3 regions of the Kribbella sp. NPDC050124 genome follow, and region 1 is predicted to be linked to each of the others. Evidence: riboswitches for the same ligand, from Rfam matches in the RefSeq annotation. Region 1 holds a riboswitch; each other region holds the start of a gene.
What was found. A riboswitch is a leader RNA that binds a small molecule or an ion and turns the genes downstream of it on or off. The one in region 1 is predicted to bind thiamine pyrophosphate.

Region 1 (10,552 bases):
GCCGCCACCTCCGGCCTCGGCGTCACCGCCGCAACCGGCGACCAGTGCGAGGGTGGCGGCTGCTGCGGTGAGTACGGCGAACGTGCGGAACCTAGGCATGATGGGCAGCGGCTTTCGAGTGAGGGGTGGCGGTGGCGTAGCGGCCGTCGTGGTACAGCAACGGATCGTGCTCACGCCGTTCGGAGTGGGTGGTCAGGCGGGCGACGACCAGGTAGTGGTCGCCGACGGCGAACCGGTGCTCGACCTGGGCGCGCAGGAAGCTGGGCGCCTCGTCCAGCACCGGCTCGCCGGTGCGCAGCCGGGACCAGCGGGTCGGCTCGGCGAACCGGTCGATGCCACTGGTGGCGAACCGGCCGGCGATGGAATGCTGGTCGGCGGACAGGAAGTTGATCACCAGGCTGTCGGCCTTGCTGACGGTCGGCCAGCTGGACGCGCTGGTGGCGATGGCGAACGAGACGAGCGGTGGCAGCAGGCTGACCGAGACCAGTGAGGTGGCGGTGAATCCGGCCGGCCCGTGGCCGGCGTCCGCCGTGATCACCACGACGCCGGCGGCGTGGCGACGGAAGACGGACCGGTAGACGTCGGCGTCGACGGTCCGTTCCTCCAGGCGGTCGGGAACTACGGCCAGGGCAGGACGGTTCAAGGCAGGTACAGACATGTCTCTCCCTCGGAACGGGGCAGGGACGACCGGCAACGGCCGGACGGGGTGTGGAGGCGGCTTCAGACAGGCCTCGTACGGCGGGGGTCCGCCGGGACAACGGGTGACAGGGTCACCGACAGGTGGCGCTCGCCGTCCGCAGAAGATCGATGACGCGACGGCGGGTGAGCAAGGTCGTCGTCATGTCAGCAATCTTCGCACTAAAGTCTACTGAGTAACTGCACAATCTCGGGATCCGGACTCACATCCCCAGGGGCTGATGCGTTCTACTGGCGTGATGGCTCCGGAGAAGGTCTCGCTGCCGCCGTTCCAGGCGCTCGTCGACGCGCACTGGCAGGACGTGGCACGGCTGGCGCGCGCGCTGGCCGGGCCGGTCGACGGCGACGACGTGGCCCAGCGCGCCTGGGAGAAGGCCTTCGCCGCCTACCCCGGGCTCACCTCGGCGAAGAACCTCCGCAGCTGGCTGCTGACCATCACGGCCCGCTGCGCCACCGACGTCCACCGGGCCCGAAAACCACAGAGCCCTCTCGACGAAGCCCCGCCGATCGCGGTCGCCGGCCCGGAGGCCGCGGACTGGCCGGACCCCGACCTCTGGCACGCCGTCAACCAGCTACCCGAACGGCAGCGGTTCGCCGTCACGCTCAAGTACGTCGGCGATCTGGACCACCACGGCGTGGCCGCCGCCCTGGACACGACGCCTGCCGCGTCGCGGCGACTCGTCAGCGACGCGCTCGCGACCTTGCGCACCAAACTCGGAGTGAACGATGACTGACCTCGAGAGCCGGCTGGCCCGGCTCACCGCACCTGACCTCAAGCCCCCGGTCTTCCCGGCCGCCGACGTCGCCTACACCCTGCACGACACCCCGATCGGCACCATGCTGCTCGCGGTCGCCGACGGCCGCGTCGTGGCGAGCTCCTTCGGCGACGAGGAGACCATGACCAACCGCCTCGCGAAGGCCGTGTCCCCGCGCGTACTGCGGCTGCCCCGGGCACTGGACGACGTACGGCGCCAACTGGACGAGTACCTGTCCGGACGACGGCACGAGTTCGAGTTGGAGGTGGATCTCGCGCTGGCGACTCCGTTCCAGCGACTCGTGCTGACCGACCTACCGTCGTACACGAGCTACGGGCGCACGACGACGTACGGCGCGGTCGCCGGCGACATCGATCGGCCGAAGGCGGCCCGCGCGGTCGGCACGGCACTGGGCGCGAACCCGGTCTGCGTCGTGCTGCCGTGCCACCGGGTGATCGGCGCGAACGGCGCGCTCACCGGGTACGCCGGCGGGCTGGACGCGAAGCGATTCTTGCTGAATCTCGAAGCAAAAAACTGACGTTTCACGCGTCGGCGAGAAAGCATTTACACTCGACCGACAAAGGAGCAGATCCCCAGTGTGGAGTGGGGATCTGCTTCTTGTTTCCCTTGTCTGGAAGGGCTCCGGGCTCGGCGCGGTAAATCCCTGACGCGTCAGGCATTACCGGGTTGGTGAATCTCCAGGATGAGCCGGCGGCGGCCGCCCCAGTCCCGCTTGTAGACCTTGTAATCCTCGATTCCGGCTTTCGCGCACAGGCGCCCGTAGCTGGCCTCGTCGTGGATGAAGTGCACGCTGCTGGTGCCGAAGTGCTCGGTGGTGACGATCCGGTGCTCCGGCCCCTGACGCATCCCGTTGGCGATCTCGGCCGCGGTCGCCGGACCCCAGACCGGGCCCTCGATGATGGCCAGCCCGCCCGGCTTCAGCACCCGGGAGATCTCGCAGATCGTGGACACCTGCTCGTCCTCGGCGAACAGCTCGTGGAACGCGGTCCACAGGCAGATCACCGCGTCGAACGCGTCCCACTTGTACGGCAGGTCGGTCATCGAGCCGATCGCCCAGTCGACCTGCAGCTCTTCCTCGGCCGCCCTCGCCCGGCCGGCCTCGATCAGGTTCGGCGAGATGTCCAGCGCTCGCACCACCTTCCCGGCCCGGCGCAGCGGCAGCGCGATCCGGCCGTACCCGCAGCACAGGTCGAGCACCGACTCCCTGCCCTGGAGCAGTTCCTCGACGGCCTTCACGGTCGCCGCGTCCCGCTCGGGCGTGGTACGCGCGGCCAGTCCGTCGGCCCCCAGTTCCGCGTACTCGGCCCGGCTGCGCAGTGCGGAGTTCAGCATTGCGCAAGTATCCCGGTTACTCCGGGTCAGTTGTCCAGCGGTCGGCGACCGATCCGTCCGAGCAGCACCGCGGCCAGCATCGACACGATGATCGAGGTGTACGTCGCCCCCAGCCAGGTGGGCACCGGCTGGTGGTTGAACAGCCACTGCTGGACGTCGGTCCAGAACGGCGACCAGCCCTTCACCGTGCCCGGGTTCACCAGCTGGTAGGCGACGAAGCCGATCAGCCAGGCGACCGCGGGCTGCCAGCGGAAGCGCGCCGTACCGGAGACGTCCCAGTTCATCTTGCTGACCACGAAGAAGTCGGCGATCGCGACCGCGAACAGCGGGACGAAGACCGAGCCGATCAGGTAGAGGAACTGCGTGTAGTTGCCCAGGTCAACCAACAGGGCGAGGCCGGTGGCGATCACGCCGATGGCGATCGAGATCCAGCGCCGGTCGATGTGGCCGACCAGGTTGTGCGTTGCCATCGTGGTCGAGTAGACGTTCGCGTAGGCCTCGTCGACCTCGTCCACCAGCAGCACGAGCAGCGCGATCGCACCAGCCGGCAGCGTGACGAGCGCGGTGATCACGTCGGTGCTGTTGGTCCCGAGCGTCGCCACCGCGAACACACCGAGGGCGTAGTACGCGATCGCCGCGATCCCGTAGCCGAGCGACGATCCGGCGAAGGCCGCCTTGTTGGTGCGCGAGTGCCGGGTGTAGTCGGCGGCCAGCGGCGCGAACGACACCACACCGGCGGCGGCGAGGTCGACAGCCGGCCAGAAGCCGAAGACGCCGTCCTGCGGGAGGTCCTGCACCGGCTTGCTGAGCACCTGCACGAACAGGTAGACCGACGCGATCAGCACCAGCCAGACCATGAACTTGCGCAGCAGCTTCACGCTGCCGAGCGGCCGGACCGCCATCGCCGTGGCGATCACTCCGGCCAGTACGACGAACAGCCACCGCCAGCGTTCACTCGTCACCGCCACCGCGGCCTGCGAGATGACGATGATCTCCATCGTCGCCCAGCCGACGTTCTGCGCGATGTTCAGCACGGTCGGCGCCATCGAACCGCGCCGCCCGAACAGACCGCGCAGGCAGGCCATCGCCGGCGCCCCGGTCTGCGAACCGAACACGGCCGCACCACCGAGCACCAGCGCGCCCATCCCGCAGCCGACCACGACCGCGAGCAGACCTTGGGCCAGCGAGCCCGTGTACGCCGCGACCAGCGCACCGGTCACCGGGCCGAACAGCGAGATGCCCAGGTTCCCCCAAAGGGTGAACTGGTCGAAGAAGCCGAGGGTGCGCGGCGCGTCCGTGGTGAGGACGAGCGGCGCCTCGGTCCGCTTGGCAGGACGAACAGCAGTACTGGTCATGGTGACCCGCTCCCTACGCCGGCATTACCCGGTCAGGTTCAGGCGGTCGGCGACCCCGCGTCGCCCTCTCAGCCCGCGCGTCGTGCGAGCTCCCGCATCGGTTTTGCTACCGCGTCAACGATAGCGCTTCAGGCCTGGGTCGGCGCAGCCGCTGCCCGCTGGATGAGAGCGGCCAGCTCGGGACCGTTGGTCAGCACCGGCATGTGGGAGCCGGTCGGCAGCGTGCGGGACTCACAGTGCGTGAGCTCGGCCAGTCGGTCCGTCCACTCGGCCGGCGAGAGGTGGTCGTGCCGGCACCGCACGATCACGATCGGGGCCTGCACCCGGGTGATGATCCCGGCCAGGTCGTGGTGCCGGGCCGCTTCGACCGCGCGGGCGATTGTGGACAACGTCGTACGCGCGTATTGCGGAGCGAGCGCCGGGATCAGGCGGGGTGACTCCGGGACGGCCGATCCGAGCCAGCGGGCGACCAGGTCCGGCCAGCTCGCCGCGCGGATGTCCCCGGTCGGCGCGATCAGGACCAGGGCGTGGACGAGCTCGGGGTAGGCGACCGCGGTCTCGACGACGACCTGGCAGCCGGCTGAGTGCCCGACGAGCACCGACCGCTCCCGGATCTTGTCGGCGACCGCCGTGCCCAGGGCTTGTGGTCGAAGGTCGTCGCCGCGTCCGGCGGGTTCGCCGTACCCGGGCAGGGTGACGATCCGGTACGGCGTGGTCAGGTACTCGACCGTGGGCGCGTACGACTTGGGCCCGAGGCCGAGGCCCGGGACCAGGACGATCGGGATGCTCACTCCCAGGGCGGGCGGGCCGGCGCGCCTTGGACGACCGGGTTGGACACGTCCGGCTTCAGCTCGCGGTAGCCGAGAAGGAAGCCGAGGGCAAGGATCAGCAGGCCGATCCCGCCCCAGCCGTACGCCGTCGGCAGCCGGTCCAGCGAGTCGTCGATGGCGCCCATGCCGGTCGACAACACCATCCCCGCCCAGATCAGGATCGGCACCAGCGACACCCCGACCAGGAGCAGACCGCCCAGCTCGATCGGTTCGATCTCGCGGCCGACCTTGCGGCGGGCGAGTACGTCGCGAATCCACATCACGATCGCGGCAACGCCGACCAGGAGCAAAAGCAACTGGCCGATGGTGTCGATCACGTCCGTGCGGAGCGGGTGGTTCAGCGGTGAGCCGGGAGCCTGCGAGATCTCGCGCAGGGCGACCCGCTGGACCGAGAGAACGAGCAGGCCATAGACGGCAGCGACGATCGTGGCGAGCAGTACGACGCGAGCCGCGCGCGGATCACGTGGTGCGACCGGCAGCTCCCGGCCGTACTTCGGCAGCTCGTGCTGCTGGGGATGCGCCGGTGTGCCGTAGGGGCTGCCGGGGCGGTAGTTGGGCGGCTGCGTGTACGCGCCGGGCGGTGCCTGTGGCGGCGGGGCGCCGTACTGGCCGGGTGGGGAGCCGTAGGGCTGTGGCTGGGCGTAGGCGTCTGGCTGCTGCTGGCCGGGAGGCGGTGCGCCGTAGCTGCTGCCGCCGTACGGCGTCGGCGGGGCGTAGTGGTGCTCCTCGGCCGGCTGCTCCGGTTGCTCACCGCGGCCGTACGTCGGGAAATCCTGTGACGACATCGCTGCCTCCCCTCGGCACCCAGCCTCTCACGAACGAGGGTTTCGCTCAGGTCCTGCAGCGTCAGGTCGCCTTGATGGTCGGCCAGGCGTTGGGCAGGCAGCCGGCCAGGCCCTTGGTCTGCTGCATCATCACCGGCGCCGGCGTCTTCGCCTTGGTGCAGGTGGAGTGGCCGTGGCCGAGCGCGTGCCCGACCTCGTGGTTGACCAGGTAGTTGCGGTAGAGCGCGACGTTCCCGGAGTACGCCGGGATCGCGTACATCCAGCGCTTCGCGTTCAGCACGACCCGGTCCTCGACCCGGCAGGACACCTCACCACCGGTGTCGAGCGGCAGACACAGCTTGTCGGTGAGCGTCGGCGTCGCCAGGATGATCCGCAGATCGGCGTCCACCTTGTCGGTCCGCTCGAAGCTGACCGGGTGAATCGCCTGCCACCCACGCCCGTCGGTCAGCGTCTTGTGGATGATCTGCGCGACCGCGGCGCCGTTGACCGACAGCCCCTGCTCGATCTCGACCCGGTAGGTCAGTTTGTCGCGAATCCCAGTCGCCTTGTCGAACCCCGGCACGACGGCGAGCTTCCCGGTGGACACCGAGTAGTTCGGCTTCGACGCCTTCGGCGGCCGCGTCAACGTCGGAGCCGGACGCTGCGGGGTGGTGAACTTCTGCGTCGGCGTCGCCACCGGAGTCGGCGTCACCACACTCACCGGCATCTCAGTAGCCGAAGCCGCCACCCCAGCGACCACCTCGGCCGCCAAACTCCGCCGGTTCGCCGATTCCGGGTGCATCACCACCACAGTCCCCAGCACCGCCAAAGCAGTCACCGAAAACCACTGCGCCTTGTACGACTTCTTCCGAGTGTGCCGCCCACCCCGCCGCTTCCGAGCAGGCGCATCCGCCCGCTGGCCGCTCCGCCGGATGGTCATGACGATTCACCCTACCCACCCCCCACCACCTGCCGAAACCCCAGTTCCATCCCGTCCACCACAAACGAACCAAAGGCGCAGGCCGGTTGGAGGTTGCGGTCAGCTCTCGGCCACGGCGTAGTGCAGGCGAACGGAGCCGCCGGTATCGGTGTGTACGGACAGCAACTCCAGTCGGGTCGGAGCCTCACCTACTTCAAGCGGCGGCCCGTCCATCACTGACGGCGTGCCGAGCCCGCCGATGAGAGCAGGCAGCAGCGTCAGGTGGAGTTCGTCGATCAAGCCTGCCCGCAACAGAGCCCCATTCAGTCCACCGCCCGCGGCCGACAGCACACAGGTGACGCCGAGCTCGGTGCCCATCGAGGCGATCCCTTGGGCCAGGTCGACACGCTCCTGGCCGACAACGAGGTAGCAGATCCGTTGCCGTCGGAGATAGCCGAGATAGTCGGCCGGGGTCGACCGCGCCACCAGGACCAGCGCGTCCCAGTTCTCATGTCTCTCGGTCCAGCGCACCCTCCCGCGGCTGTCGACGACGGTGAACCAGTTGTGCGGCGGGGACGGTTGTCCGGTGATGTCCGGTGGGAGGTAGTGCTGGTAGAGGTCGGCGGTGTCACCGTCGTACGTGGGCAGTTCCTCGGGAATCTCGTCCTCGGCGACCAGGCTGCCGCTGCCCTCCAGGATTGCGTTGCAGCCGTACTGCTGCCGGAGCACATCGAGCATGTCGAGCGGCACCGGATCGGCAGCGTGCGGCGTCATCGCGCTCCACAGATCTGAGCTCGGCTGGTGCATCAGCAGCGCGTCCCGGGTGAGCGCGACCTTCCCGTCGACACTGGCTCCCACACTGACCACCACGCGCGGTCGCTCCCGCATCACAGCCCCTCCGCCTCGCTGGACAACGACCACCAGATCTACCAGCACCCACCGACAACGCCCCGGCCACAGCCTGAGGCTGACGGCGTCCGAGGGGCGTGGCAGGCTGGCGAGAGGATGTGTGGCGGGCCCGGTGCGACAACTGCGGGCGAAGGGAGAGATCAGGTGTCCAGGATGAGGACGTCGACGGCCTTCGGGGTCGACATCGGCGGCAGCGGGATCAAGGGGGCCATCGTCGACCTGGAGAAGGGCGACCTGGCCACGGAGCGGGTGAAGTACCTGACGCCCAACCCGTCCAGCCCGGAGCCCGTCGCCGCGGTCGTGGCCCGGCTGGTCAAGGATGCCGGGTGGACCGGCGACCTGGGTGCGACGTTCCCGGCCGTCATCAAGAACGGGGTGGCCAAGAGCGCCGCGAACGTCGACAAGAGCTGGATCGGGACCGACGTCGACAAGGTCCTCACCGACAGCACCCACTGCGACGTGACCGTACTCAACGACGCTGACGCGGCCGGCATCGCCGAGGCCCGGTTCGGCGCGGCCAAAGGCGTCGACGGCGTGGTCATCCTGCTCACCTTCGGCACCGGTATCGGCAGCGCGCTGCTGCTCGACGGCCAGCTCGTGCCGAACACCGAGCTCGGTCACCTCGAGCTGGACGGGTACGACGCGGAGACGAGAGCCTCCTCAGCGGCGAAGGACAACGAGGGCCTGTCGTACAAACAGTGGGCCAAGCGAGTCCAGCGATACCTTCGGCACGTGGAGAACCTGTTCACCCCCGACCTGTTCGTGGTCGGCGGCGGCGTCAGCAAGCACGCCGACAAATGGGTACCCCTGCTCGAGATCTCCACCCCGGTGAAGCCGGCCCAGCTCCTCAACAACGCCGGCATAGTCGGCGCAGCAATGGCCGCCCACGAAAAGTTCACCCAGTAGAACGACTACAACCCGGCCCCGGCATCGACGGCTGCTCGCCCGTACCGCTAGCGTCCGCCTCTGCCGGTAGCTGGTGAGGAGCTGCGGCGGCAGTCAGCGCCGGTGAGCTCAGCACGGGGACGTGCTTGTGGGTCTCGGCGATCCCTATGGGTGTCAAGACGGCCACGACGCCCATGCCGGTCGCCGCTGTTGTGGGGCTAGTGATCGCCGAGCCAGTCGACAACGGTCGCCAGCAACCAGCCGTGGTGTGACAGATGGACATCGTGGCCGGCTCCCGGCGCCTCGCGGTACTCGCCGCGAGGGATGGCGTCGGCCATGTCTCGGAGCAGGCCAGGAGGGCAGAACGGATCGTAGGTCCCTGTGATCAGCAGCGTTGGGCAGGTGATGAGCTTGGCCCGCGATCGACTGACATCGCCGCCTGCGTCGATGATCGCGCCCAGTGCCCGAGCCCAGCTTGCCGCCATGAGCCGGGCGTTGTGCACGCCGTGCGCCTCGACCAGGTACGCGGCCAGCGCCTTCAGGGCATCGATCGGTTCATCCACCAGGTGCGCTAGTCGGTCGAGCATGTCCGGGGAGGCCACGACTTGACCGGCCGCGCCCCAGGTGACTGCCGACAAAGCGCGACCCGGTTCGAGTGCCGCCATCAGCAGCGCGTTCTCGCCGCCGTCGCTGAAGCCGACGAAATGGGCCACCTCGACCTCGAGTGCGTCGAGCAGGCCGAGGAGTGCTCGGGCGTCGTCCAGGTAATAGCTCGCGGTGTAGTGCCGAGGCTGGGGCTGGGACCGCCCGGATCCCGGCAGATCGACGGCAATCACACGAAATCCGGAGGCGAAATCACGGCGCAAGCGATCGAGATCTGTGATGCTGCCGCCCCAGCCCGGCAGGAGCACCACGGTGTCGCCGCGGCCGGTGTCCTCGTAGTAGATCTGCCGTCCATCCGGGCCGTGCCAGGCCATCGCAGTCCTTCCGGTCGACTCAGGGGCCGCAGCACCATATAGCGAGCAGGCACGTCATCTGCACGCTGCCCGCAGGCGGGGGTCGAACCTACCGAGGACGACATCCCACAACAGACCTGGCCACTAGCGATCAGCATGTCGCGCACACCCCACAATCAGACCCCGAGTGCGACAGTGCACGAGGTCTTCTTCAGCACCCCGATGAAAGGTGAAGCACAGGCCACCCGTGAGTTTTGATCGGTGGAGTGATGGGGCCGACCACGCGACCCCACGAGGTCATCGCCGCCTGTGCCGCGGCGACGAGCTGGTCATCGTCGGTCGCACCGTTCCACCCAGCCCGGCTCAGTCGGCCGAGCTCGGCGCGGTGTTGACCCAGCGAAGCCGGGCCACCAGTGGCTGGCCTGACTTGGGCCACGATCCCGGCCAGAGCGGTGCGGCAGCGTGCTGACCTGCGGGTTCGCCGTTCGGGGCGTCCGGATCTGCGCACTAAATGGGGCTTGTACCTAACGGTCGAGTCGCTGGACCCTTCACGGTGAACGACGCTGGACCTTGTCGAGGCCTACTCGGTGACGATGCGGAAGACCGGGAAGTTGGCGGCGATCCGCTTGAACTCGCCCAGCGGAGCATGTCGGTCCAGTGGGAAATGCGCTCGCGCTCCCGGCGCGACCGCCATGTAGCGGCGCAGGATCGGCGCCCGGGCGCCCGGCTCGACCTCCTCCAGTCGGACGAGCTCACAGCGGCCATGCCGCAGCTCCGCGTGACCCCTCGCGGCCCGGACGTTGCGGACCCAGTTGGCGTCCTCGCCGAGCATCGAGACCAGATAGCGCTCGCCCTCGTGGTCGGCGATCGCCACCGGCATCGTGATCACCCGGCCAGTTCGCCGGCCGGGTACGGCGAGGACCGCCAGCCGGTTCGGCAGTACCAGCCCGGACCCGTAGATCGCGGCATCGGCCCGGTTGATCAGCCGACCGGCCAGGTTCGGTCGTCCGTGGCGGTACAGCCACCGGCGCAGGCCGGCCACTGTCTCGCCGGGTGTTCTGAGCAGGCGCATGACGGACTCCTCTGCAGGTCGAGCAGGCGAAGCCATCGTGGCCTCCGCGACCGTCGCC
Region 2 (10,552 bases), on a different contig from region 1:
ACCCAAGTTCTCCAAGCGGGACGGGTACTACTGGATCTTCGCGCCGGCCGGTGGCGTCGCGACCGGATGGCAGTCGGTGTTCCGGGCCCGGTCGCCGTACGGTCCGTACGAGGATCGCGTCGTACTGGCGCAGGGGTCGACGCCGGTCAACGGGCCGCATCAGGGGGCGTGGGTGGACACGCCCGACGGTGCCGACTGGTTCCTGCACTTCCAGGATCGCGGTCCCGTGGGACGCGTCGTCCACCTGCAGCCGATGAAGTGGGTCGACGGCTGGCCGGTGATCGGCAACGACGGTGAGCCGGTACTGCGGCATCCCAAGCCTGGTGTGCATCGTGAGCCCGAGCGGAGCGATGCCTTCGACGGCCCTGAGTTGTCGAAGATCTGGCACTGGCAGGCGAACCCGCGACCGGAGTGGTACGACGGTCCGAAGGACGGCTCTCTGCGGTTGGCAATGCTCCCGGACGACGACGGCGATCTGCGGAATCTTCCGCAGGTGCTCGGTCAACAGTTGCCCGGTCACCCGCGCCGGTTCGAGACCTCGGTCCGGCTCGACGGCGGCGGTCCGGGGGCTCGCGCGGGTCTCGTCGTACTCGGCCAGAGCTATGCGTGGATCGGTCTGCATCGCACTCCGACCGGAGTCGACCTCGTCCTGCGGCAACGCGGGACCCTGGATGAGGACGTCCTGCATCACGTTCAGCTGGAGGCGCCGTACGTCGAACTCGCCGCCGACGTCGATGACAATGCGCTGGTGCGCTTCTCGTATCGGACCGGCGGCGAATGGGTCGACGCCGGCGTTTTCCAGGCCGTCGAAGGCCGGTGGATCGGGGCCGAGGTGGGGCTGTTCGCGGCGGCGCCGCAAGGCACGATGGACGGAGGCGGGGCTGTGTTCGGCCCCGTCCGGGTCACCGAGCGAGAGACGGCGTGATGGGCAGGACACCGAAGGACTCGATCACGATCGCCGACGTCGCACGCGCGGCGGAGGTGTCGCGGGCGACCGTGTCCCGGGTGATGAACGGGCGACTCACCGTCGCGCCGGACATCGCCGAACGCGTCCGCGCCGCTGCCGACCGGCTGAACTACCGGCCCAGTGACCTCGCCCGGAACCTGTCCCTCGGCCGGACGAACATGGTCGCGCTGGTGGTGCCGGACCTCGGCAACCCGCTGTTCCAGCAGATCATGCGCGGGATCACGAACGCCTCGGCGGCGGCCGGGTACCGGGTGCTGGTCGCCGAGACGGACGAGGACCCGCTGGCCGAGGCGGACATCGCGATCGAGGCCCGGAGCCGGTGCGACGCGCTGATCCTGGTCTCGCCGCGGCTGGCGGAGGAGCGCCTGCTCGAGCTGCTGCCGGACGTGAAGCCGGTCATCCTGGTCAACCGCCAAGGGCCGCCCGACGTCGCCTCGGTCGGCGTCGACTTCGGTCGCGCGGTGCGGATCGTGGTCGACCATCTCGTCGGTCTCGGGCATCGGCGGCTCGCCTACCTGGCCGGTCCGGTGGGCAGCGCGTCGAACACGGATCGCCTGCGGTCGCTCGAGATCGCCGAACGCGAGATCCCCGGGCTGGAGATCGTCCGGTTCGAGTGCGGCTCGTCGATCGAGGACGGGTACGGCGCGGTCGAACAGGTGCTGGATTCACACGTCACGGCGGTGGTCGCGTTCAACGACCTGGTCGCGTTCGGTCTGCTGGCCCGGCTCAACGAGGTCGGCGTCGCCGTACCCGCGGACCTGTCGGTGGCCGGGATGGACGACATCGGGTTGTCGCGGTTCGCCGTACCGTCGCTGACGACGGTTCGGGTTCCGCAGCAGGGGATGGGGGAGCTGGCCTGGCGGCGGTTGTACGCCGAGATCGCCGGGACCGAGGTGGATCTGGACGGCGTACCGGACCTGCGGCTGGCGTTGCGGGCGAGCACCGGGCCGGTTCCGCAGGCGACGCGGTTGCAGGCGGACGCGCCTCGTGGGCGGGTCGGGCCGGTGCGTTGGCAGCAGCAGGGGGACATCTTCGTGCTCGGGTCCGAGTCCGGGCTGCTCGCGCACTACGAGTTCGGCCGGCGGATGCCGCAGGTGCACTCACCACGGCCCTATTTGCATCCGGTGCGGACGCTCGGCGGTCATCCGCTGACCGAGGTGAGTCCGGTCGACCACCGGCACCACTACGGCGTATCGCTGGCAGTTGCCGGAGTCAACGGAACGTCACACTGGGGCGGCCGTACATTCCTCCCCGGACGTGGGCCGACACTCCTGACGAACCACGGCCAGCAGCGCAGCCGCGGAGTCACCGTCGACGACGGGCCCGGCAACTCGCTGACCGACGAGATCACCTGGTACGACGAACAAGGCCGCCCGCAACTGGTGGAACGCCGACAGCTCAGCGGCTCGCTGGCCGAAGGCGGCTGGCGCCTCGACTGGAACAGCGTCCTCAACGCCCGCTACGGCCCGATCCGCATCGACAGCCCGGCGACCGCCGGACGCCCCGGCGCCGGGTACGGCGGTATCTTCTGGCGACTGCCGTCCGCCGAGAACACCGTCGTACTGAGCGAGGCCGGTGAAGGCGCCGACGCCGCCTACGGATCCCTCAGCCCCTGGCTGGCTTTCGTCCAGCAACGCGGCGACACCGTCACCACTCTGCTCCTCGCCCAACCCGCCGACGTCCGTCCCTGGTTCCTCCGCTCCACCGACTACGTAGGCGCCGGGCCGGCGCTGGCCTGGCAAAGCGCCCTGGCCTTGCAACCAGACCAGGAACTTCAGCTCAGCCTGTCGGCCCTGCTGCTGGACCGCTCGATCGACCTCACCGAAGCCCCGGAACTGGCCGCGCGCCTTGCTGGGCCGTCGGAAGCGGGCCTACGGTGAGGTGAATCGCTCTGGGGGAGCACGAGAGCGAGGGGGATGTCATGGCACGTCGTTGGTTGCTACCGCTGATCGCCGTACTGATCGGCTTGCTCACAGCCGGTGTCGCTCAGGCGGCGCCGCCGTACACTCATGAGCGCTACTCCGGCTCGGACTCGTTCGACGACACGATCTGCGGCCTCGCGGCGCACTTCGACGTCGAGTTCAGCGGGGTGGTGACGATCCGCACCGTGAAGGGCTCGGACGGTCAGGCTTTCCTGGCCCACGACAACTATCTGACCGTCGAGACGGTCACCAACCCGGCGAACGGCCAGCAAATCGTGATCCGTGCCAACGGGGTCTTCCTCGAACAGCACGCCACGCACGTGTCCGGGAACATCTGGCGGTTCGAAGCCCGCGATGCCGGCACCTTCACCATCACCGACCCAGCCGGCCATCGCTTGCTCCGGGACCGAGGCGTTGTGGTGCTCGGAGCCGTGTTCGACACACTCGGTGACAGTCAACCGGGCGGTGTGCTGGTCGTCGAAGACCCACCCGTGTTCCACGGTCCCCACTCCGACGACGCCACCTTCTGTGGTGTCGTGCTGGACCAACTGACTTAGAAGGTCGGCAGGCCGGTCACTGGCGAGGAGGCTTGGGCTGAGTGCCAGCGGCGGGGGACTCGGCCTGCCAGGCGGGCGGCTCGGCCTGCGTTGACTGCGTCTCGCATCGCGGCGGCCATCAGAGCGGGCTTCTCGGCCCGGGTGACCGGCGTGGCGAGCATGACGGCGGCGCAGCCGAGCTCCATGGCCAGCGCTGCGTCACTCGCCGTACCGATGCCTGCGTCGACGATCACCGGGACGCTCGCCGCCTCGGCGATCAGCGCGATGTTGTGCGGGTTCCGGATGCCGAGCGCGGACCCGATCGGTGCGGCCAGCGGCATGACCGCCGCGCACCCGGCCTGCTCCAGCCGGCGCGCCAGGATCGGGTCGTCGTTCGTGTACGGCAACACGGTGAAGCCGTCCGCGACCAGCGCGTCGACGGCGTCCAGCAGTTCGATCGGATCCGGCATCAGCAAGTGGTCGTCGGCGACCACCTCCACCTTGATCAGGTCGGTCTGCAACGCCTCCCGGGCGAGCTTCGCGGTCAGCACCGCCTCGGCTGCGGTGTGGCAGCCGGCCGTGTTCGGCAGCACGTCGATGCCGTGCTGCTTGAGTACGTCGAGGATCGAGCCCTCGTGGCCGGTGCCGAGCCGGCGCATCGCGACCGTGGTGAGTTGGGTGCCTGAGGCAAGCAAAGCCTCTTCCATCACCTCGAGGTTCGCGGCGCCGCCGGTCCCCATGATCAACCGCGAGGTGTACGTCCGGCCGCCGAGCTCCAGTGGATCGTCCATGTCTTCAACCACCCTGGACGGCACTGACGATCTCGACCCGGTCGCCGTCCGTCAGCGTCGTACCGGCCCACTCGTCGCGGGTCAGCACGGTCTGGTTCACCGCGACCGCGATCCCGGTCTCGCGGTCGGAGTACTCCCGGACCAGCTCGGCAACGGATCGATCCGGCGGGACCGTCGTCGCCTCGCCGTTCACCCACACGTCGTACGCCATCGCGTCCTCCCTACGCCGGCATTACCCGATACAGGTTCAGCGGTCGGCGACACCCTGGTCAGTCGCCCTCTCAGCCCACTCTGGCGTGAGCTCCCGCGGCTTCCTCGACGATAACCACCGCACCCCGCCGAGACAACCCGCGTCTCGTCAGGCCGTTCACGTCGTCAGGAGCAGCGTGGCGGCCAGTGGAAGAAGTGTGATGAGGGCGACAAGCATCAGGCAGCTGCTGCCGGCGGCCGCCGTACTGGGTGGCTCCTCCACCTTGTCGAACATCGCGTCTTCCCGCTGACGCCGCGCGACGCCTGCCTTGCCTTCCTCGAGACGCTTCTTGGCCTGCCACCGGCCGTCGGCCGCGGCCCGTTTGTACCAAACCTTCGCGGTGGACCAGTCGTCCAGCTTGTCGGAGTGCAGCCGGCCCAGCGCGAACGCGGCCCAGGAGTCACCCGCGTCCGCGGCCTGCCGATACCACCGAGCCGCCTCCGCATAATCCCCGCTGTAGACGAACCGGTCCTCCATCCGCGCCCGCGTCCGCCCCTCCAGCAACAACCCCAGCCGCCCCATAGCCGGCACAGACCCAGCCTCGGCAGCCTTCCGGTACCACTCCTCGATCGCCGGCAGGTCCCCCACCTGCCCCCGCTCCTCCAGTTCCTGCCCCGCGGCGAACATCTCCTCCGCATCCATCCCGCCAGTATCCCGCCCCACCTGGGCACCGAAACCTGACCCGCGAACGGGCTACCGCTGCCCGGCGAGGCCGATCCGGACGGCTTCGGCGGCGGCTTGGACCCGGGTCTGCACGCCGAGTTTCTCGAGGATGTGGGTGACGTGCACGCTGGCGGTCTTGGGGCTCATGTACAGCGCGGCGCCGATCTCGCGGTTGGTCCTTCCTTCCACGAGCAGGGCAAGCACCTGACGCTCTCGATCCGTCAACGGCGGGAGCGGGCCGGTCGTTGCTGCGGGCTGATCGGAGTGTTCGGTCACGGCGTCGTCGAGCTGGATGTGCGCGATCTTCGCGAGCTCGTGAATCCGGTCGAGCAGCGGCGCCGCACCAAGCTGCTCGGCGATGTGCCGCGCCGCTTCCAGCTCGCTGGTTGCCTGACTTCGGGCGCCAGGGTGCCCGCGCCGAGACAACAGCGCCTCGGCCGCCCGCAGCCGCGCTTGCCCCTCCCAGTACGGCCAGCGGAGTGACGCCCATTCCTGTGCGGCGGTGAGCCACGGGGTCGGATCGGGCGTGCCCTGGATCCGGGATCGTTCGCCCTCGACAATCGCAGCCAGCGCTGGGCCCTCGATCCCGGTCACGCCGCGTCGAAGGAGTGTCACAAGTCGATCGAAGCCGTCGACTGACTGTGACGCGACCGCTGCTTCCAGACCGATACGGAGCAGCGCGCCGCACAGCAGCTCGTCTTCGGTGTCGTGGCTGATTTCGGCGGCTTCGAGCGCAAGGGCCAGGGCCTCGTGCGGACGTTGCTGCAGGAGGCGCAGCTCGGCCGTGGTTGTTGCATAACCGCGCTTCATCATGGGTTGGTCATCGACCGCGAACACCTCTTGTTCGCGCATTAGTTCGTCGGCCTGCTGTAGGTTCCCCCGCGCCATCAGGATCAGCGCGAACTCCTCGTCCTTGAATGCCGGTCCGGACGGTGGCCGGCCCCTGTCCTCGCGGTTCAGCGCCTCATCCCATCGGCCGAGCGCATAGAGGTTGAAGACGGCGTTGGCCTCGATGATGCCCTCGGTCCAATGCTCGTCGACCATCAGGCGCCGGAGCTCGGCCTGGATGGTGTCCGCGACCGCCACGACCTGGTCGGAGTCGCCGCGCAACCCGTGCACAAAGGTCAGCGCCTGGCCTGCCATGGCCAGGTCCTCGGGCTCGGCGAGCTCGCGAGCGATCTCGAGCGCAGCCACCGTCTCTTCCAGCGCCTCGTCGAGCCGGCCCTCGCCGGCGGCGGCCGCCCCCAGCATCACCCGAGCCTGGCCGATCGTCCGGGTGTCACCCGCTCGGGTCGCGTGCTCCAGCGCTGCCCGGGCTGCCTCGGCCATCACTGCCGAGCGGGGATACCCGCGCAGCATCAGTGCGTGCGAGACGCAGACCTGGCCGAGCAGTCGATCGTCACCAGCCGGCACCAGACGCCGAGCTCGCTCGAGATCCGCCATCGCCCCGGCGAGGTCGTCGACCAGCCCGCGTTGCATGCCCCGCGTCAGCAAGGCTCCAACAGTGCCCGCCTCGGCGTCGGACTCATCCACCGCCGCCTCGAGCACGGCGAGAGCCTCGGCATGCCGGCCGACACCGCCCAGCAGCGAGGCTGCTCGCTCGGCGAGCACGAGGCGCGGCGGCACGCGGTCGTCAGTCAGGTCCGACGGCTGCCACAGGGACGAAGCAACGGAGAACCAGTGGCCGGCCTCCGCAAACGCGGACTCCTTCTCGGCGGCACGGGCCGCCGTGAGAGCCCACGTGAACGCCCCATCCCGGTCACTCGCGCGGTGATACTGCTCAGCGACCTCGGCGACCTCCGATGCGGTGGCCTTGCTGCGAAGGCGGCCCGCCAAATGGTTCGCCAGTCGGGCATGCAGGTCGCGGCGTTCCGCAGACAGTAAATTGCCGTATGCCACCTCGGCGACCACTGGGTGCCGCGCGGTGCAACCGACGGCCGGGTCGCGGATCACCAGACCGGAGTCACAGGCCTCTCGTACGGCGTCCGCAGCGCCGCTCACCGCCGCCAGCAGGTCATCGTCGTCGAGGGCGCGAGCCAACGTGCCGGTAGCCGCGACGGCAACGCGAGCCGCCGGCGTGAGCGCCTGCAGCCGGGCGAGCAGGAGTTGGCGCAACGAAGCCGGGACGGTCAGGTCTCCGCGGACCAGTTCGACATTCAGATACGGATTACCTGCGCTGCGCCGGTAGACGGCAGCGACTGTGTCCGCCGTACAGTCTGGTTGGAGATCGAGCACTTGCTGCGACGTCTCCTGCTCGGTGAGTCGACGCAACGGCAGATCGACGACGGCCGGACTGCGAATCACTTCGCCGAGCCAGGTCAGGAGTTCAGGGTCGGCCGTCTCGTCGCGCCAGGTCAGCAGCACGAGCAACCCTCGTTCGGGCAGGCTGCGCGTCTCATGCGCGAGGAAGTCCAGCGTGGACCAGTCAGCCCAGTGCACGTCCTCGACCAGCAAGATGGTGCGTTGCGAAGCGTCGCTGTCGAGCACATCGGCGAGGGTTTGCATCGACCATGCTCGGGCCGCCGCGGCAGATGGGAACTGGTCAGTCGCTGCGGCTTGGCTCAGCGCGCCCGCCAACGTGGCACCGAGCCCGCTGTAGGCGATCGCTCCGGACATCGGGGCGCACGCGCCGCGAAAGATCCGCACACCGCTACCGGCGTACTCGTCGAGCACCGCCCGGACGAGCGTCGTCTTACCGATCCCGGCCTCGCCACGCACCACCACAGCGGCCGACCGCCCCGGCAGTTCGGTGATCAACCCCCGCAGTACCGCAGCCTCGCCCCCACGCCCGACCAGTAAACCGGCCATAGCCCATCATGCGCCCGACCGCGTGCGCACAGCACACCTTTTAACTCCCCGTACGGCGTTCGGCCGCGGAGGGTCACCAAACCCCTGCCGGGTCGCCTGCCCAGGGGTTGCCGGCAGGGGTTTGGTGAGATCAGGAGCCGAGGGCTTCGAGGATGGTCTCGGTGACGGCGGCGGGTTGGGAGACGCTGAGGGCGTGGGAGGCGCCGGCGATCTCCTTGTGGCCCTTGGCGCCGGCGCGCTCGGCCAGGTAGCGGTGCAGCTCGACGGGGATGTTGCGGTCGCCGTCGCTGAACACGAACCAGGACGGGAGCGACTTCCAGGCCGGGGTCTCGGCCGGCAGGCCCTCGGTCAGGGCGGCTTCGGTGACGGGGCGTTGGGTCGCGGCCATCACGGCAGCCTGCGCGTCCGGGACATCCGCGCAGAACTGCTGCTGGAACACGTCCTGCCGGATCGCGAACTCGTTGCCGCCGGCCACCGGGTAGGCCTTGAGCGCGTCACCGAGGGTGCTGCCGGGGAACTTGACGGACAGTTGGAACGCGTTCTCGCCGTGGTCCGGGGCGAACGCGTCGACGTAGACCAGGCCGACGACGTTGTCGTTCTGCGCCGCCGCCTCGGTGATGACCATGCCGCCGTACGAGTGGCCGACGAGCAGCACCGGCCGGCCGACGCCGGCGATCACGTCGCGGATGTACGCCGCGTCGGTGGTCAGGCTGCGCAGCGGGTTGGCGGCAGCGACGACCTCGAGACCGCGCTCGAGTAGTCGTTCGACCACGCCGTTCCAGCTGCTGGCGTCGGCGAAGGCGCCGTGTACGAGCACCACGGCAGGACGTTGGTCGTTCATGGGAACCCCCTTTGGGAATCGGTGTCGCCAGCTCAGACATCGCAGCTTGCGCGTTTGTGACCGGGGCCTTGTGTCACGGCTGTCACACGTCGCCCGGCTGGCCTGTCTTAGCTGGCGACGGACAGCAATTGGGGTGCTCTTGGAGAGGTTCGGATGACCGCTGCGGCGATGGTTGCCGAGTTCGACGACGTGGCCGGGTGGACGGCGGACGCCGTACGACAGTTGGGGGATCGGTATGCCATCCCGGCCGCCTGTCGCGGGAGCGCGAGCCCGACAGCGCTGGCCTGGCTGGCCGAGGCCTGCGAGTTGTCCGCCGGCACGCGCCTGCTCGACGTCGGCGCGGGCGTCGGCGGACCGTCCGCCTGGGCGGCCGAACGCTTCGGCGTCAGCCCGATCCTGCTCGAGCCGATGCCTGCCGCTTGCCGCGCCGCGTCGACGTTGTTCGGCCTGCCCGTCGTACTCGCGGATGGTCGCCGGATTCCGATCCGTACGGCGTCGGTCGACGTCGCGTGGTGTCTCGGAGTGCTGTGCACGGTCGAGGACAAGTCGACTCTGCTCAGTGAGATCCACCGGGTGCTCGTCCCCGGCGGATCACTCGGGCTGCTCGTCGTGATTGCCCAGGGCAAGCAATTGCGGAAGCTGCCGGACGGCAATCACTTTCCCGGGCAGCACGAGCTGGACGCCCTGCTGGCGGAAGCGGGGTTCGACGTCCTGGAGCAGATCGAGCGACCGGCCGACGTACCGCGGTCGTGGTCGCTACGCGCCGCGGAGGTCGCCGCGATGGTCGAGGCCCGGCACAGCTCGCACACCGCCTACGCACTGGCCGCTCGACAGGGGCGGCGGCTCGCCGATCTCTTCGACGGCGGACAACTGTCGATGCAACTGATTCACGGGAGAAAAGCATGACGTGGACCTTGGAGAGTCTTCGGGAGCACCTGCAGTGGGCGGTCGAGCTCGAGCACGCGTCGCTGCCGCCGTACCTGTGCGCGCTGTACTCGCTGGACCCGCAGCGGAACCCGGAGGCCGTCCAGGTCGTCGGCAGTGTCTTCTCCGAGGAGATGCTGCACCTCGCGCTCGCGGCCAACATCCTGAACGCCGTCGGCGGTCGGCCGCGGCTGGACAAGCCCGAGATGCTGCCGCCGCATCCGCGCCGGATGCCGCACGGCGACCGCTCGCTGCAGCTGTCCCTGGCGCCGTTCGGGCCGGAAGCACTCGAGATGTTCCTCCGGATCGAACGGCCGGCCCCGCCCGGCGGTCCGGCCGAGGGCGACGACTACGAGACCATCGGCCAGTTCTACGACGCGATCGAACGCGCGCTGATCGAACTGTGCGACGAGCTCGGCGAGGACGCGGTCTTCTGCGGCGATCCGGCTCGGCAGGTCGGCAACGCGCATTTCCGGCACAGCGGCGGCCGGTTGATCGTGGTCGACGGTCTGAAGTCCGCGCTCGAAGCGCTGGAGGAGATCGTCGAGCAGGGCGAGGGTACGGCGCGCGGCGAAGTGTGGGACGGGGACGCGGACATGTTCCACCCGGACCGCGACGAGGTCGCGCACTACTACCGCTTCCAGGAGCTCGAGCTCGGCCGGCGGTACCAGCGTGGCGACTCCCCGGAGTCCGGCCCGACCGGTGAGCCGATCGGCTTCGACGAGGACGGCGTACGCCCGATGCGGCCGAACCCGCGGCTGACCGACCACCCGGAAGGACACCCGATCCGGGTCGCCCAGGAGGAGTTCAACCACACGTACTGCGCGGTGCTGCACCTGCTCGAGCAGAC
Region 3 (10,552 bases), on a different contig from region 1:
CACTCGGGCGACACGGTCGACCGCGCCGCCTGGGAGCGCCGCTGACATGCAGCGCACTGCAGTCGCGGTCGTGCTGACAGCGCTCCTGCTGACCGGCTGCAGCGACACCGACGAGCCCACCGCCGGTCCCAGCACCGTGCCGTCCTCCTCGGTGCCCCTGCCAACCACACCAGCGCCGACACCGACACCAACTCCCACACCGACGCCTACGCCCACGGCCACGCCGACGCCGGTCAGCTGCGTAGACCAGAAGCTGCGAGCCCTCACGCTGAGGGAGCAGGCGGCCCAGCTGGTCATGACCGGCATCAGCGCCAACGGCATGACCTCGTCCCAGCGGCCGATCGTGCAGAAGCAGAAGCCCGGCGGCATCCTGCTGCTCGGCAGCGGCGGCAGCCTCTCCCACACGCGTACGGCGATGGCCGCCGTCACCGCAACCGCCACCGTCAAGGGCATCCGTCCATTGATCGCAGCAGATCAGGAGGGGGGTCAGATCCAGCGGCTGAAGGGCTCCGGCTTCGACCGCATCCCCTCAGCGACCGTGCAAGGCGGCTGGTCCAGCTCGAAGCTCACCACAGAGGCCGAGGGGTGGGGCGACCAGCTCAAGAAGGCTGGGGTCAACGTAGACCTCGCGCCGGTGGCCGACGTCGTACCAAGCTCGCAGAAGTCCAGCAACGCCCCGATCGGCCAGCTGAACCGCGAGTACGGCAACACGCCGGAGGAGGTCGGGCCGCCCGTCCAGGCATTCGTCAGAGGTATGCAGCAGGCCGGTGTGATGACCTCGGTCAAGCACTTCCCGGGCCTTGGCCGAGTGCGCGGCAACACAGACTTCTCGTCCGGTGTGGTCGACAACGTCACCGTCCGCGATGACGCGTACCTGCAGCCGTTCGCCGACGGGATCGAGGCCGGCGCCGACATGGTGATGATCGCCACAGCCACCTACACCAAGATCGACCCGAGGAACCGTGCGGTGTTCTCGCCGACCGTCATCCGGGGCATGGTGCGTGGCGACCTGAAGTGGGCCGGTGTGGTGATCACCGACGACGTCGGGGCGGCTGCCGAGGTGGCGTCGGTGCCGGCCGGCCAGCGGGCGACCCGGTTCGTCGCGGCCGGCGGGGACATCGTCATCAACGCCACGGCCGGGCTGACCGCCACCATGGTCAACGCCGTGGTCGCCAAGGCCGAGCAGGACAAGACCTTCGCCGCACAGCTGACGAGTAGCGTGAGGCGTGTGCTGACACTCAAGGAGAGCCACGGCCTGGTGAGCTGCGGATGACGGAGGAGCAGGAACCCGACTACCGCTTCACACTGGCGAACGAACGCACGTACCTGGCGTACCTGCGCACGTCGCTCGCCTGCTACGCGGGCGGCCTGTCCGCGGTGCAGTTCCTCGACCTCGGCCCCGACCGCTGGCCGGCCCGCATCATCGGTGTGGTCCTGGTCACTGCCGGCATCGTCACCACGGCCGGCGCCTTCCGCCGCTGGCAGCAGAACCTGGCCGCCATGCGCAACGGCGGCCGGCTCCCGGTGACCAGGCTCCCCGTGGTGCTGGGGGCAACCATCATCGTGGTCGGCCTGATCGGCCTGCTGTTCAGCCTGTGGCGGCAATGAACCGCGACCCCGGGCTGCAGCCGGAACGGACCCTGCTCGCCTGGCGGCGGACCGCGCTCGGCCTGATCGCGAACGGGATCCTGTTGCTTGCCTCCGGCTACGGTACGTCGGACGTCCGCACCGGCCTCGGTGTCGTCGTCCTGGTCCTGTCGCTGGCCTGCTGGACCGCGGTGAGCGCCGTCTACCGCCGTACCAAGGGCGCTCCGGTGCATGCTCTCGGCCACCAGCGGGTGCTCCGGGCGGCGGCCGGTCTGGTGCTCGTGGTGGGGCTCTTCGACCTGTACGCCGTCCTCACCCGCTGAGACCGCCTGGTTACTGACCGGTCGTGTCCAGGCGGGGGAGTTCACCGCAACGCGGTACGTTGGCTAGGCGGATGCCGCGTCAACGGCCCGTTCCCCCTAGCATGTTCACGGTTTGTCCCTCGTTCATCCGGAGCTTGAAGTGCCGTTACGTCTGCGTCCGAACGACCCGACGTTCTACGACCTTTTCACCGAGTCCGCCAACCACCTCGTGGACGGATCCCGGATCCTGGCCGAGCTGCTCGGCAGTACGGCGGGAACCGGGCTGTCGTCGAGTCACCAGATCGCCGCCCAGATGAAGGACGCCGAGCACGCGGCGGACGAGACCACCCACTCGATCATCCGGCGCGTGAACTCGACGTTCGTCACGCCGTTCGACCGCGAGGACATCTACCGGCTGGCCTCCGACCTCGACGACGTCATGGACTACATGGAGGAGGCGGTCGACGCCGTCCACCTGTTCGCCCTGGAGAAGCTGCCGGAGGAGATCGCCGAGCAGATCGAGGTGCTGCAGCGGGCGGCGCAGCTGACCGCGGAGACGATGCCGCGGCTGCGCACCATGAAGGACCTGGCCGAGTACTGGATCGAGATCAACCGGCTGGAGAACACCGGTGACGCGGTGCACCGGCGGCTGATCGCCAAGCTGTTCAGCGGCGAGTACGACGCGCTGATGGTGATGAAGGTGAAGACCGTCGTCGACCTGCTGGAGGCCGCGATCGACGCGTTCGAGCACGTCGCGAACACGGTCGAGCAGATCGCCGTCAAGGAGAGCTGAGCGTGGAGCTCGCGCTCGTCGTCGCGGTCGTCGTCATCGCGCTCGTGTTCGACTACACCAACGGCTTCCACGACGCGGCGAACGCGATCGCGACGTCGGTCTCCACCCGGGCGCTGACCCCGCGGGTGGCGCTGGCGATGGCCGCGGTGATGAACTTCGTGGGCGCGCTGCTCGGCACCGAGGTGGCCGAGACGGTCGGCAAGGGCATCATCAGCACGCCGTCCGGCGAGCACGGGCTGGTGATCGTGCTCAGTGCCCTGGTCGGCGCGATCACCTGGAACCTGATCACCTGGTACTTCGGCCTGCCCAGCTCCTCGTCGCACGCGCTGATCGGTGGCCTGGTCGGCGCCGGGCTCGCCTCGGCCAGCACGGTGCTGTGGTCCGGCATCCTGGACAAGGTCGTCATTCCGATGGTGATGTCACCGACGATCGGCTTCCTCGGCGCGTTCATCCTGATGACCGCGATCCTGTGGGTGTTCCGGCGCAGCAACCCCGGCCGGGTGACCCGGGGCTTCCGGATGTCCCAGTCGCTGTCCGCCGCCGCGATGGCGCTCGGCCACGGCCTGCAGGACGCTCAGAAGACGATGGGCGTGATCTTCCTGGCCCTGCTCACCACCGGCTACGTGTCGGAGGGCGACGGCATCCCGATCTGGGTCAAGCTGGCCGCCGCGACCGCGATCTCGCTCGGGACGTACTCCGGCGGCTGGCGGATCATGCGGACGCTGGGCCGGCGGATCATCCACCTGGACCCGGCCCGTGGCTTCGCCTCGGAGGCGATCGCCGCGTCGGTGCTGTACGTGATGGCGATCGGCCTGCACGCACCGGTCTCCACCACGCACACGATCACCTCCGCGGTGATGGGCGCGGGCTCGACCAAGCGGCTGTCCGCGGTCCGCTGGGGTGTCGCCAAGGGCATCGTGACGGCCTGGATCCTGACCATCCCGGCCGCTGGCGCGGTCGCCGCGCTGTGCTACGGGCTGGCCCACCTCATCCTGGAGTGAGCCTCAGCGGTTCCAGCGGCGGACTGCCTTGGCCACCTCCTTGGGGCGGATGGAGCCGAGGTTGAGCTCCCAGGTGGCGGCCAGGCGATCGCCGAGTCCGGTCAGGTCGAGGTACGCCTGCGGCCGCACCGCCACCACCCAGGTGGCCGCGGCTGCGTGGCCCTGCTGGAAGAGCAGGTGGTTCGCGGTCGCCTCGAGCTTGCTCCGGTTCTCGCCGTCCAGCCCGCTCGCGGACCAGTCCTGGAGGATCGCGCCGTCGTCGGCGGTCATCCGGGCCAGGTACGTCAGCGGGCCGCGCCAGAAGCCGCGGCTGCCGATGTTGTCCAGGCTCTCCAGCGGGAACCAGCCGTTCTGGCAGCGCCGCCCGTTGATCGCGGACTCCACCTCCCGAGCCTGCCCCGGGTTCAGGCCCCGGATCGCCCAGTCGAGGAAGAACGCGCCGACGTCGGGGATCTCCTCCGCGACATGCGGAGCCACGGTCAGGATCCCCGGCTCGAACAGATGCAGCTCTTCGGATGACTTCACCAGCAACTTCCCCCGCCTACCTGAATACGACGGCCCCGCGCGCCACCACGCGGCCGAGTGCACAGGGACCCCCCAGGTACCTGCTACTACACCAAGTGCTCTTAGTACCCCCACGCCGTACCGGGGTCAAGGTCCTGTCCGGTAGCCGACTACTTCTTGCGGGCGGCCCGGCGGGCCAGTTCCTCCCGGTCCAGCCGCTCGGCCTCGACGGGCGTGGGCGCGCTGCCGCCGTACGAGGCCGGCAGCCACCAGGCGCCGGCGGGCTGCTCCGGATAGGCGCGGATGGTGCGGTCGAGCATGCCGGCCATGGTCGAGCGCAGCTGCGCGGTCGCCTCGGTCGGGTCGTCCGCCGCGGTGACCGTGATCGGCTCGCCGATGGTGATCGCGATCGTGCGGTGCCGGGAGAAGTCGCGCGGATGGTCCTTGGTCAGCATCCGCTGCGTCCCCCACAGGATCATCGGCAGCACCGGTACGGCGGCCTCCGCGGCCATCCGGACCGTGCCGGACTTGAACTCCTTCAGCTCGAACGACCGGCTGATCGTCGCCTCCGGGAAGACGCCGACCACCTCCCCGGCGTTCAGGTACTCGATCGCCTGCCGGTACGACGCCGTACCGGCCGCCCGGTCCACCGGGATGTGGTGCATGCCGCGCATCAACGGGCCGGAGACCCGGTTGCGGAACAGCACCTCCTTGGCCATGAACCGCACCAGCCGCTTGCTCGGCAGCGCGCCGAACCCGCCGAGCACGAAGTCGACGTACGAGATGTGATTCATCGCGATCACCGCGCCACCGGTTCGCGGCACGTTCTCCGTCCCGGTCAGCTGGAACTTCAGGTCCAGCACCTTGAACGCCGTCTTCGCGAAGCCGATCACCGGCGGGTACACGAGGTCGCGCATTCCCGAACGCTACCGGCTCAGGTCAACCGGCGGCCGTGACGCGCCCCACGGAATCCCGTATCCAGTTCTTCGCTAGGGTGGACGGCGACAACTTCAGATCGCGGGAGCTCGCACCGTAGCGGGCTGAGAGGGCGGCTGGGTGAACCCGGTGCCGCCGACCGCCGAACCTGTCCGGGTAATTCCGGCGTAGGGAGCAGCAATCGTGACAACCATCGGAAACAGCGTCCGACCCACTGTCACCACCGGCCCGATCTCCGGGTCGGAGAAGATCTACCGCGGCGAGCTGAACGTCCCCGCCCGCCGCGTCCACCTCACCAACGGCGAGCACTTCGACCTGTACGACACGTCCGGCCCGTACACCGACTCCTCCGCGCAGATCGACGTACAGGCCGGTCTGCCCGCGCTCCGGCGGGACTGGATCGCCGGGCGGACGCCGTTGACTCAGGTCGGGCACGCCCGGGCGGGCACCATCACCGAGGAGATGAAGTACATCGCCGTCCGGGAGGGCGTCGACCCGGAGTTCGTCCGGGACGAGGTGGCCCGCGGCCGGGCCGTGATCCCGACGAACCGGCGGCACCCGGAGTCCGAGCCGATGATCATCGGCAAGAAGTTCCTGGTGAAGGTGAACGCGAACATCGGCAACTCCGCCGTGACCAGCTCGATCGAGGAGGAGGTCGAGAAGCTGGTCTGGGCGACCCGGTGGGGCGCGGACACCGTGATGGACCTGTCCACCGGCAAGAACATCCACGAGACGCGCGAGTGGATCCTGCGCAACTCGCCGGTGCCGATCGGGACGGTCCCGCTCTACCAGGCGCTCGAGAAGGTGAAGGGCGACCCGGCAGCGCTGTCGTGGGAGGTCTACCGCGACACCGTGATCGAGCAGTGCGAGCAGGGTGTGGACTACATGACGGTGCATGCCGGCGTACTGCTGCGGTACGTCCCACTGACCGCGCAACGGATCACCGGGATCGTGTCGCGCGGCGGCTCGATCATGGCCGCGTGGTGCCTGGCGCATCACCAGGAGTCCTTCCTCTACACGCATTTCGCCGAGCTCTGCGAGATCCTGCGCGAGTACGACGTGACGTTCTCGCTGGGCGACGGGCTGCGGCCGGGGTCGATCGCGGACGCCAACGACGCGGCGCAGTTCGCCGAGCTGCGGACCCTCGGGGAACTCACCAAGATCGCCTGGGAGCACGACGTCCAGGTGATGATCGAGGGTCCGGGTCACGTGCCGATGCACAAGATCGCCGAGAACGTGCGGCTCGAGGAGGAGCTGTGCGGGGAGGCGCCGTTCTACACCTTGGGGCCGTTGGCAACTGATGTGGCGCCGGCCTACGACCACATCACCTCGGCGATCGGCGCGGCCCAGATCGGCTGGCTGGGTACGGCGATGCTCTGCTACGTCACGCCGAAGGAACACCTCGGCCTGCCGGACCGTGACGACGTGAAGACCGGGGTGATCACCTACAAGATCGCTGCCCACGCAGCCGATCTGGCCAAGGGCCACCCGGGTGCGCAGGACTGGGACGACACGTTGTCCAAGGCAAGGTTCGAGTTCCGCTGGGAGGATCAGTTCAACCTCTCGCTGGACCCGGACACCGCGCGGTCGTACCACGACCAGACACTGCCCGCCGAGCCCGCCAAGACCGCGCACTTCTGCTCGATGTGCGGGCCGAAGTTCTGCTCGATGCGGATCACCGCGGACATCCGCGCGTACGCGGAGGAGAAGGGCCTGACCTCGACCGAGGCCATCGAAGCCGGCTTCGCCGAGATGTCGGAGACGTTCGCGGCACACGACAAGAAGCTGTACCTGCCGCTGGCCGACTGATGGTTCGAGGGCCCGGAGTACGCCGTACTCCGGGCCCGAACCGTGCTGACGCGGAGTGAAGTCGCGGGCGAGTCGAGATGCCGGGCAGTCTGGATCCAGCGGAGAATTGGGAGATCGGCGGGCCCGCGGAGCGGTCACTGGGAGTGATCGGGTGAACCGATTCAGGTTTCTTCCTTCACTCTACGTGAATAAGACTGTAGCCTTAATGCGTCGGGAAGGAGGTGTGGCGATGGTCTTCGTTCTCACGGTAGATCAACGGGGCAGCCGAAGCATGACCGATCTCGTACCCGAGCTACTGAACACCCTGAACCGGCGGCCGCGGCGGACCGGGCTGCTCCGGAGGTTCGAGCGGACGGCCGGCGACGAGGTGCAGGGCGTGCTCTCGGAGGCGCGCGCGACCATCGACGTGATCGTCGAGCTGCTGCGCTCGGACACCTGGTACGTCGGCCTCGGGGTCGGCGATGTCGCCCAGCCGTTGCCACGCAGCACGCGAGCCGGCAGCGGCGAGGCGTTCGTGAACGCGCGGGAAGCGGTGAACCGGGCGAAGTCGAGCCCGCACCACGTCAACGTGGTCGGCTCCGACGCCCGCGTCGCGGAACAGGTCGAGACGGTGCTGTGGCTGATGGCGTCGGTGCTGCGGCGGCGTAGCGAACGCGGCTGGGCAGTGGCCGACCTGCTGGCCGAAGGACTCACCAGGCGGGAGATCGGCGTGAAGCTGGGGATCAGCCAGTCGGCGGTGACGCAACGGGCCCAGGCGGCCGGCTTCGCCGAGGAGCAACGCGGACGGAAGCTGGCAGCCCAGCTGCTGGGCCCAGGGGCCGCTGCGTGACGGCACTCATCCTGTCGTTGACCGCAGCTGCCCTGGTCGTCGCCGTAGCGGCGTGGGTGCCAAGGGCCGGCTCCGCAGTACAGATCGTGTTGAGCGGGGTGATGCTGGCCTGTCTGATCGCGGTCGGCCTCCTGCTGCTCGCAGGCGACGGTGTGGACGGCTGGCGCGAGCGCTGGTGGAACGTCCTGCTCGTGCTGGCCGGCGGGCTCGCAGTCACCGGTGGCGGGCCGCTGACGACGTCTGTGCTGGCTCTGGTCGACCGGGGCAACACCAGAGCTCAGTCGACGCAGAAAGCCGGCGAGGTACTGCGTGGCGGCGCGCTGATCGGTTCACTCGAGCGCGGCGCCATCTACGCCGCCCTGGTCGCGGGCTGGCCGGAGGGCCTCGCGATCGTGCTGGCCATCAAGGGACTGGCCCGCTACCCCGAGCTGCGCAGCCCCGATCAGCCCGCCTCGGTCACCCCGCAGGCAGTGGCCGAGCGCTTCATCATCGGCACCTTCACCAGCGTCCTGTGGTCGGTCACCTGCGCCGGATTCCTGTTGTCGCGCTAGTCGGTCTTGATCACGTAGGTGGTCATCACCTTGTCGTGCCAGGTCTGCTTCTGGTCGTCCCACAACGGCCACAGCAGGTTCAGAAAGCAGGCGTTGTTGAAGAGCCCGCTCAGGAACTCGCGCAGGAACGCCTTGCCGGCGCCGACCGGTGTGAAGTACTGGGCGTCGACCAGGCGCAGGTTCAGCGCGCTCTTGCCGACGCTCTGCCCGGTCTTGCCCTGGCGGAAGACCCGGTTCCACAGCGAGAGGCCGATGCTGGCGACGATCCCGAGCAGGAAGACGATGATCGCGAACGCGCCCGGGGCGTCGTTGGACGACGACAGGTCGTCGGAGCGCATCGCGATGTCGGCGATGAAGACGGCGTACCCGATGGCGAGCGGCACGCCGCTGATCAGGCCGTCGATCAGGTAGGCGCCGGCCCGCGGCGCCCACTCGGCCAGGGGCGCCTGCGGTACGCCGTACCCGTAGCCGTACTGGGGCTGCTGCCCGTAGGGGTTGTAGCCCTGCTGCGGGTGCCCGTACTGCGGCTGCCCGTACTGCGGTCCGTACTGGGGCTGCCCGTACTGCGGCTGGCCGTAAGGAGGCTGCTGTCCGTACGGACGGTCCTGCGGTGGTGGTGTCGGCGTACTCACATCGGTTCCATCTCTTCCAGCGTCAGTCGGCGTCCGCAGGCGGTCAGAGGCGGATGACCACGTCGTTGACGACCTTGTCGTGCCAGGTCTGCTGCTTCTCGTCCCACAGCGGCCAGAGCACGTTGAGAGTACAGATGTTGTTGAACAGCACCGAGCAGAACTCGCGGCCCAGGGTCGAGCCGATACCGATCAGCCGACCGGTCTCGGCGTGCACGACCTTCAACCCGGTGACCTTCTTGCCGAACGACTGGCCGGTGCGGCCCTGCTGGACGACCCGGTTCCACACCCAGACCAGGAACGCGACGAAGAACCCGCTGAGCATCGCGATGCCGCCGGCTGCGCCCAGCTCCTCCTGGTTGCCGTCGATGACGAGCGCCACGATGATCCCGGTGACAGTGGGGATGAACTGGATCAGCGAGTCGAGCAGCGACGCGCCGACTCGGATCGGCCAGCCGGCCAGCTGCCCGGGCGGTGCGTACCCGTAGCCGTAGCCCGGGCCCTGTCCATAGGGGTTGTAGCCCTGCGGGGGCTGCTGGTAGCCACCCGGTTGCCCTGGCGGGTACTGCGGTGGCCGGTGCGGCTCGCCGTACGGAGGGGTGCTCACCTGGGGTCCTTTCCGGAACGCCGAACGCCGCGGCCTCGACAGGCCACGGCGTCCGGTGCTGCGCGGGCTACGTCAGAGCTTGATGACGTAGGTGTTGTTGATCTTGTCCGCGAAGGTCTGGCGCTTCTCGTCCCACAGCGGCCACAGGTAGCCGACGTAGCACGCGGCGCTGTCCAGGATGTGGGTCAGCTGGCGCACGAACGTCTTGCCCGCGCCGATCGGCTGGCCGGTGTCCGCGCCGACCAGCTTCAGGCCGAGGACCTGCTTGCCGACGGTCTGGCCGGTGCTGCCCTGGCGGATCACGACGTTCCAGATCGCCAGGCCGATACCGATGAGGTAGAAGATGATCGCGACGACGGCCAGGTTCTCGTTGGACGAGAACGCGCTGCCGATGCCGTACGGCACACCGACGATCAGACCGTCGATCAGCGCACCGCCGACCCGGTTCGGCCAGGCGGCGAGGTTACCGGGGACGGCGCCGAAGCCCGGCTGGCCGTACTGCTGCGGGTAACCGGCCTGGCCGTACTGACCCGGCTGCTGCCCGTACTGCCCGGGCTGCTGCGGGTACCCCGGCTGCTGACCGTACTGGCCCGTCTGCTGCTGACCGTACTGCGCCGGCTGCTGCTGGCCGTACCCGTCAGGCTGCTGCTGGCCGTAGCCCGGCTGCTGCGGAGCGCCGTAGCCGGGCTGCTGCCCGTACTGGCCCGGCTGCTGCCCAGGCTGTCCGTACTGGCCTGGCTGGCCGTACTGAGCCGGCTGCTGCGCGTCCTGCGGGCCGTAACCCGGCGGTGGCGTCGGAGAGCTCACGACGATCCCTTCTACTGATAGCTACTTGAGGAGTGAGTTGCAGGCTAGTGGTCCGACGGCTCACCCATGCTCACGGATCCCACGGGATGAGAGTTACCGTTGTCGGGTGAGCCTTTCGCTGAACGTCGTACTGCGGCCGACCGGACCGGTCCAGCCTGTGGACAGGCGGGTGCTGGGACTGGCCGCCACGGGGATCG

Region 2: linked by a shared signal. The riboswitch ahead of thiS (sulfur carrier protein ThiS) and the one ahead of ACIBL3_RS03970 (purine-cytosine permease family protein) in region 1 are both predicted to bind thiamine pyrophosphate.
Region 3: linked by a shared signal. The riboswitch ahead of thiC (phosphomethylpyrimidine synthase ThiC) and the one ahead of ACIBL3_RS03970 (purine-cytosine permease family protein) in region 1 are both predicted to bind thiamine pyrophosphate.

Annotation. Positions count from the first base shown of each region.
Region 1 covers NZ_JBITJU010000001.1:795,276-805,827, reverse strand. Annotated here, with positions in the region: gene ACIBL3_RS03995 (ABC transporter substrate-binding protein) at 1-99, opposite strand, end outside; gene ACIBL3_RS03990 (flavin reductase family protein) at 92-658, opposite strand; gene ACIBL3_RS03985 (RNA polymerase sigma factor) at 936-1,430, shown strand; gene ACIBL3_RS03980 (methylated-DNA--[protein]-cysteine S-methyltransferase) at 1,423-1,989, shown strand; gene ACIBL3_RS03975 (class I SAM-dependent methyltransferase) at 2,124-2,804, opposite strand; gene ACIBL3_RS03970 (purine-cytosine permease family protein) at 2,831-4,159, opposite strand; TPP riboswitch at 4,153-4,265, opposite strand; gene ACIBL3_RS03965 (alpha/beta fold hydrolase) at 4,288-4,950, opposite strand; gene ACIBL3_RS03960 (hypothetical protein) at 4,947-5,774, opposite strand; gene ACIBL3_RS03955 (DUF3152 domain-containing protein) at 5,836-6,693, opposite strand; gene ACIBL3_RS03950 (RibD family protein) at 6,793-7,560, opposite strand; gene ppgK (polyphosphate--glucose phosphotransferase) at 7,735-8,487, shown strand; gene ACIBL3_RS03940 (alpha/beta fold hydrolase) at 8,685-9,443, opposite strand; gene ACIBL3_RS03935 (nitroreductase/quinone reductase family protein) at 10,003-10,494, opposite strand.
Region 2 covers NZ_JBITJU010000029.1:7,741-18,292, reverse strand. Annotated here, with positions in the region: gene ACIBL3_RS40660 (family 43 glycosylhydrolase) at 1-925, shown strand, start outside; gene ACIBL3_RS40655 (DUF6807 family protein) at 925-2,847, shown strand; gene ACIBL3_RS40650 (hypothetical protein) at 2,889-3,446, shown strand; gene ACIBL3_RS40645 (thiazole synthase) at 3,443-4,216, opposite strand; gene thiS (sulfur carrier protein ThiS) at 4,221-4,427, opposite strand; TPP riboswitch at 4,418-4,534, opposite strand; gene ACIBL3_RS40635 (tetratricopeptide repeat protein) at 4,584-5,108, opposite strand; gene ACIBL3_RS40630 (LuxR C-terminal-related transcriptional regulator) at 5,160-7,937, opposite strand; gene ACIBL3_RS40625 (alpha/beta fold hydrolase) at 8,068-8,778, opposite strand; gene ACIBL3_RS40620 (class I SAM-dependent methyltransferase) at 8,932-9,684, shown strand; gene ACIBL3_RS40615 (ferritin-like domain-containing protein) at 9,681-10,552, shown strand, end outside.
Region 3 covers NZ_JBITJU010000014.1:27,431-37,982, forward strand. Annotated here, with positions in the region: gene ACIBL3_RS28195 (MarR family winged helix-turn-helix transcriptional regulator) at 1-45, shown strand, start outside; gene ACIBL3_RS28200 (glycoside hydrolase family 3 N-terminal domain-containing protein) at 47-1,273, shown strand; gene ACIBL3_RS28205 (YidH family protein) at 1,270-1,608, shown strand; gene ACIBL3_RS28210 (DUF202 domain-containing protein) at 1,605-1,910, shown strand; gene ACIBL3_RS28215 (DUF47 domain-containing protein) at 2,050-2,682, shown strand; gene ACIBL3_RS28220 (anion permease) at 2,685-3,683, shown strand; gene ACIBL3_RS28225 (hypothetical protein) at 3,687-4,208, opposite strand; gene ACIBL3_RS28230 (lysophospholipid acyltransferase family protein) at 4,358-5,104, opposite strand; TPP riboswitch at 5,195-5,315, shown strand; gene thiC (phosphomethylpyrimidine synthase ThiC) at 5,307-6,932, shown strand; gene ACIBL3_RS28240 (transposase) at 7,204-7,761, shown strand; gene ACIBL3_RS28245 (hypothetical protein) at 7,758-8,312, shown strand; gene ACIBL3_RS28250 (RDD family protein) at 8,309-8,944, opposite strand; gene ACIBL3_RS28255 (RDD family protein) at 8,988-9,548, opposite strand; gene ACIBL3_RS28260 (RDD family protein) at 9,621-10,355, opposite strand; gene ACIBL3_RS28265 (DUF2752 domain-containing protein) at 10,462-10,552, shown strand, end outside.